DNA from 2 places in the Pseudoalteromonas sp. SR41-7 genome. Region 1 is predicted to be linked to the other one. Evidence: riboswitches for the same ligand, from Rfam matches in the RefSeq annotation. Region 1 holds a riboswitch; the other holds the start of a gene.
What was found. Region 1 has a riboswitch for cobalamin ahead of H5092_RS04000 (ABC transporter ATP-binding protein). Riboswitches for the same ligand answer to the same signal wherever they lie in the genome.
Positions count from the first base shown of each region.

Region 2: another riboswitch for cobalamin. It lies ahead of H5092_RS01090 (TonB-dependent receptor domain-containing protein); the one in region 1 lies ahead of H5092_RS04000 (ABC transporter ATP-binding protein).

Region 1 covers NZ_JACJEF010000002.1:282,420-285,816, reverse strand. The annotation lists gene H5092_RS04005 (iron ABC transporter permease) at 1-912, opposite strand, end outside; gene H5092_RS04000 (ABC transporter ATP-binding protein) at 914-1,726, opposite strand; cobalamin riboswitch at 1,972-2,106, opposite strand; gene H5092_RS03995 (porin) at 2,168-3,100, opposite strand; gene H5092_RS03990 (LysR family transcriptional regulator) at 3,267-3,397, opposite strand, start outside.
Region 2 covers NZ_JACJEF010000001.1:240,754-244,150, reverse strand. The annotation lists gene H5092_RS01100 (YajQ family cyclic di-GMP-binding protein) at 1-242, shown strand, start outside; gene H5092_RS01095 (hypothetical protein) at 431-1,225, shown strand; cobalamin riboswitch at 1,280-1,464, shown strand; gene H5092_RS01090 (TonB-dependent receptor domain-containing protein) at 1,501-3,327, shown strand.

The DNA of each region.
Region 1 (3,397 bases):
CAGCAATGAGCGCGAAAGTACATCAACCCACACCATAAATGTACCGCCCACCAAGCTGGTTACCAGTAAGCCAGCGATGGTGCCTTGGGATATAAAAAAGCGCACAATATGCGGCACCATTAATCCTACAAACCCAATACCACCACACATAGCCACCAGCACAGCGGTAATTAATGAGCTTAAAACCAGCATAAGTATTCTAAAGCGCTGAACCCTCACACCTAATGTAATTGCGCTTTCATCGCCCAGTAACATAGCATTTAGCTGCCTTCTAAAGCTCAGCATTACAAACGTACACAATGTAATTACCAATAAAGGCAACCAAAGCGTAGCCCACTGCGCACGCGAAAAGCTGCCCAGTGTCCAAAATAAAATAGCGGCTACCGCCTGAGGGTCGCTCCAATAAAGCAGCAAGCTGGTAAATGCACTAAATAAAAACGACAGAGCAACACCAGCTAATAACATTGATTCTACCTGTGCACTTTGCTGCCTACCTGCAATAAGTATTAATAAACTCATGGCGAGTAAGCTACCCAGCAATGCTGCTGCCGATAACATAAAACCTGCGCTAATACCTGCTAATGCCATAAGTAACACCACGCCAAATGAGGCACCCGACGATATACCAAATAAGTAAGGATCGGCTAAAGGGTTACGCGTTACCGTTTGTAAAATAAGCCCCGCAATTGCTAAGCCAGAGCCGGCTAAAAAGGCGAGTAATGTGCGTGGCATTCTTAGTTCAAAAATAATACGCGAATTAAAAGACGCATCATTTGAGAGTAAAAAGCTATTAAATACATCTTGAAGTGAGGTCTCTGCTGCGCCAAAACTAAGTGCTGCAAATAAGCTAAATAAAGCAGCTGCAGCACTGATAAATAGCGCAAGTGATTGGCGAGTATTAACTGCGCTCATATTATTCGTAACCATAAAAGTAAGTGATATGAGGGATGCTATTTCCCGACTCCGATATTTGCGGGTGGTTATTTACTTGAGCGCAGACACCAAAAACGTCGCCTAGCATGTTTTCGGTTAATACCTCACTTGGCGTACCTGTATGTGTAATTTCACCATTTTTAATAACCACTAGTTCATCGCACATTGCAGAAGCTAAGTTTAAATCGTGAAACGATGCAAACACCGTTACACCCAACGATTTAGCAAGCTCCATTACCTGTATTTGGTATTTAACATCTAAATGGCTAGTTGGTTCGTCCATTATTAACAACTGAGGTTGCTGAACTATGGCGCGGGCTATCAAGGCACGTTGCTTTTCTCCACCCGAAAGTGACTCAAAGCTTTGATCGCTATGATCTGCCAACCCTACAGTGTTGATAGCTTGGGTAATTTTGTGTTTATCAATGTTAGTTACTGAGCTAAATAGCGATTTATGAGGCGTTAGCCCAAGTGCAATAACATCAAATACGCTTAAGTTAAATTGCGACGGGGTTTCTTGTAAAACAACCGCTACTTTTTTTGCGTACTCATCGCTTTTTAGCTGCCAAATATCGGTGTTGTTAAACTCTACAACGCCATTACTGGGTTTATTAAAACGATATAAACAACGCAATAAGCTCGATTTACCTGCGCCATTAGGTCCAATTAAGCCAACAAATTTACCTGTGGTTATTTTAAGGTTTATTTTTTTGAGGATCGTTTTATTGCCAATACCCCACGATACGTTTTTAACGTTTAGTAATGGTATATTTAATGGTGTTTGAGTGTGCAATAGTCAGTCCTAGACGGGATTAAACTCACTAAAATGCGATAAAAATACTAATGCACTACAAGAAAAAATGAGTAAACCCGCTCGTTAAAAGAATTTATACCAATTGCACTAAATTAGTGATTTATTATAGCGACGAAGAAATAGCTTAATAACAAAGCGGAAATTATGACATATACTTGTTCTATATGAATAATTTTTAACGAAGTTAGTAAGTTATTTAATTCGCTAGAAAGATCATGTTTTTAATAAAATTGGTATTATACCATTTGTATCTGACTTAAAGCTTTGCGCTAATTACAGTTGCGGGAACAGTCGAGGACTCGCACCTCATTCCAAATGAAGCTCTATTATGGGCGGCTAAGTAAATAATTTAAAGCAAAAAAAACCGCACTCAAAAGAGCGCGGTTAAAAAGGGAGTGTTTTAACTAATTTAGCGAATAGTTAAAACTTGTATTCCATACCTAAGCCTACGTAGTCTTGGTCAACGTTGTTGTCCATGTCGAAGCTTGAGTAAAAGCCAAATACTTTAATGTTTTTATTTAATTTGTGATCAAGACCAACTGATATTGCTGACTTATCGTCGCTGTCGTCAAAGTCCATGTCTTGGTATTGCAATTTAAATGTGTTGTTACCCATGCTGTAAGCTGCATTTAATAGATAACCATCCGCTTCTGCGCTGCCGTCAACTTTTTCTTGTGTTTGGTACATTGCACCTAACTTAAAGTTTTCAACTTTACCTTGGATTGACGCGCGTAATACATCGTAGCCATTTACTTCACTATCGGCTGCGATAGAGGCATATACTGCGCTCTTTTTAAGTGCCACGTCACCGTAAGTAACCGCCATTGAGTAACCGTTATCAGCGTCTACATCATCTTCAGCTACAAAAGTAGCAAGTACTTTAAAACCTTCGTATGAGTTTGATGAATAACTAACAGTATTCCCTAAACGGTTTTCACCTTTAAATACATTTTTAATATCACCTTCAAGGTCGTTAAACAAGTCTAACTTACCTTGAGATTGTTTAAGCGCAGTATCGTTACGACCAATAACCACTTGGCCAAACGCACCTTTTAAACCAACGTATTGGTTACGCGCAGAAATATTGTCGTCGTTATCGCCTTTTGAATCAGCATCAGACACATCAACTTGAAACTCAAACTTATATACCGCTTCTAAACTATCATTTATTTTTTCAGAACCTTTAACACCAAGACGAGATGCATTACTTTTTATCTCAGTAAAAGATCCTTCGCCGTCATCAGATGATTGCACTGTTACATTCGCTTTACCGTAAATGTCTACATCGGCAAGTGCATTAAAAGATAAACCACTTAATAGTGCTAAGCATAAGCTCGATTTTACAAATTTCATGTTATTTCCTTGGATAATCACAAAAGACTAATTTTTAAAACTGCTGCATTTTGTCACCGCTAAATGACAGTAATATTACAATGGAAATATTAATGTCTTTTTTTATTAATAAAAATGCATTAAATTTGAAATCAAAATAACATGAAAGCCTAATAAACGGCCGAACTTACTTACTTTTCTTTAATGACAAGCTTGGGGTCATTTGCGATAGTAAATTAACTAAGGTTTCTATTAACTCTTTTTGCTCGTTGTCTCTGTGATACGCTATAAACACGTCTCGCGAGGTATTTTCTACAT
Region 2 (3,397 bases), on a different contig from region 1:
ATATTAGCCGTGCAGGAAAAAATGTATTTCGTAACGTTGGGTTAAAGCAAGGTATCGAAAAAGACATGGCCAAAAAAGTGGTTAAAGCCATTAAAGATTCAAAAGTTAAAGTACAAGCCGCTATTCAAGGCGAAGAAGTGCGTGTGACAGGTAAAAAGCGTGACGATCTTCAAGAGGCAATGCAGGTAGTACGCAGTGCCGATTTAGGTCAGCCTTTTCAGTTTAAAAACTTTCGCGACTAATTTATAAACTGTTTTTAATAAAAATGCTTTAATTTGTCTATATTTGCAGACAGATTAAAGCTACTTAATTTTTTACAACTTTCCCACCTTATCCTCTCGTAGTTCTGCATGTATTAATCCACCTTTTGATATTTAAGCTATTATATTTAATTGAATATAATAAAAATTTCACTCTAGAAGGTATTAAAATGAGACCCCATCAATTATTTCTGTTATTTGTTTTGCTTATATTTACCAAGCCAAGCTTATCAAAGCCAGTTGATATTGATGTATTGGTCGAAGATGGCTACTTTCCGATTATTATTAACGCGCAAAAAAAGCAGGGCTTTGCTCCTGAGTTTATTAATATTTTAAACGACGCACAGGAGGAATTTAACTTTATACTTATTTCTTTACCTGTAAAAAGGCTTACTTTGTCTGTTGAAAAAAATAACTTCGACGTTTTATTTTTAATGGCAATGCAATGGCTGCCAAAAACAACGCAGAAAAACATTGAAAAAACTGAATTTTATACCATCACCAAAAACGAGCTTTATACACTCAAAGAGAATGCATCAGAACAAACTTATTTTGACAATCTGGACAAATTAACCAAAGTTGGGGTTTTAGGGTACTCGTATCAATTTGCAGGATTTAATACAAATGCCGAATACTTGAGAGAAGAGCACCAGGTAAGCCTTACAATCGATGAATTCAATGTAGTTAAAATGCTGCTATTAAGGCGCGCTGAAGTCGGGGTTTTAAACAGTATTGCTTATCAGTATTTTAAAAAGCAGAATATCTTAAATATGGATTTACTATTTAAGAGTGACGTACCAGATGCAGTGTATGAAACACATTTTTTGATTAACTCACAATCAAATAAAATATCTAGTCGCAAAATGGATGAAATATTAAATTTACCTACTACACAAATGCAACTTCAGAAGCTACTTGATAAGTACGGTATTCCTTCAAGCTATAATAATACAGCACTGAACTGAAATAGCTTTTAGCTATATAGACGTCCATTGACATTTGTAAACAAAATGCTCACAATGACGGCATATTTTCAAGGTGCTTGCTAGCCACTTCATGTAATGATTTTTTTAGCAGGATAATCGGGAAGTTGGTGCGTTTTCATGATGACTACAAGCCCAACACTGCCCCCGCAACGGTAGAGTATTGCATGTTTTTATGTGCTTACTGAGTCCGGAGACCGGCCTTGATGCAATCTTACTTACTTAAATCTTTGCGGTGGGCAAAGGTAGGGGATCTCATGTTAAACAAAACAACTCTAGGCGTTGCAATTTCTGCTGCGCTTTCATTTTCTGTGTCTGGTGCAGAGCAATCAATTGAAAAAATAACCGTTACAGCTAATAAGTTTGAGCAATCAATTAACGACGTTTTAGTGAGTGTAAATGTTATTGAACGTGCTGAAATAGAAGCTAGTAACGTACGCGATTTACCTACACTTTTAAGCACGCGAGTGGGTTTTCAAGTTAATCCAAACGGTGGTTTTGGTCAAAATACAGGTGTGTCACTTCGTGGTACAGGCTCTGGCGATACGTTGATTTTAATTGACGGTGTACGTACAGGCTCAGCAACACTTGGTCAAAAAGCACTAAATAATGTCCCTTTAAATAGTATTGAACGCATAGAAATTATTAAAGGCTCTCGCGCGGCTGTTTATGGCTCTGATGCACTCGCTGGTGTTATTAATATTATTACGCGTGAGTCAGATAACTTATCCCTAAGCGCTACATTTGGTTCTGACTCTTATCAAAATTATCAAGTTGCAGGTTCTGTAAAGTCAGATGATATAACAACAGCATTTAACGCAGGCTTTGAAAAAACAGATAACTTTGATGTACTGCAAGGCGTAGCACCTGATGAAGATGGCTATGAAAATAAAAACCTTGGGTTTAAAGTAAACTACACCGATGCACATTACGGCGACTTTAAGTTATTAGGCCAATACAGTGAAGGTTATGCAGATTACGACAGTAGCTTTAGCCCAGTAGATAGTACGATTGAACGAGATGACTTTAAAAACTATCAACTTTCTGCAGGTTGGAGCAAAAACTACACTAACCAAACGCATAGTATTGATTTAGCGCTTTCAACAGATGATTCAGACAATACATATGTCGATTTTTCAGTTGGGCCAACAACAAGTACCTTTATAACTAAACGCACACAAATTGATTATAACGGCCAGTACCTGTTATCTAATGAACTTAACATTAGTGGTGGTATTAATTGGTACAACGATGATGTGTCGCATAGTTCGCAACCATTTGTTGAAGACAGCCGCGATGTACTTGCTGTGTTTGTAGGTGCTTACTATGATGCAGATAAAGTACTGGCTAATTTAACTGTTCGCCAAGATGATGATGAGCAATTTGGCGACGAAACAACGTATACAGCCGCTGCAGGTTATCATTTATCTGAAGATGCAACATTTCGTATAAGCCAAAGTACTGGCTTTAAAGCTCCTACATTTAACGATTTATATTATCCACTTTATGGTAACCCTGATTTACAACCTGAAAAATCAGTAAACCGTGAGTTAGGTTTGAGTGTAGATTTTGATATCGCGCAAGTTGATATTGCAATATTTAGAAACGATATAGAAGATAAGATTGATTACGATGCAAACTTTGCATTGGCTAATATCGATGAAGCACGTTACGAAGGGGTTGAATTTAGCTTATCTCAGCAGTTTTTTGGTTTTGATAGCAACCTTAACTTTGCTTACTTAAGCGCTGAAGATGAAGAAACGGGCGCAGAGTTGCGTAATGTTGCTAAACGTACTTTTAACTGGGAACTTGCAAAACAGTTTGGTGCTTTTGATGCAAGCTTAGACATGCAATACCGTAGCGACCGACAAGGTGCTGTGACGCGCTTAGGCTCTTATACACTCTGGAACCTAGCGGGTAATTATCAAGTAAATGAACATATTGAAGTTTCACTTCGTGTAGAAAACTTATTTGATAAAGAATATAACGCTGTTGATTCAAACACTGATTTTACAACGGGTGAAGTGTATTACTACAACACGCCAGAGCGTCGCTTTTTTGCAGGCGCAAGCTACCAGTTTTAACGGTATTTATTAATATTAAAAAGCCCGACTTATGTCGGGCTTTTTAATGTGTAGCTAAGTTTAACTACTA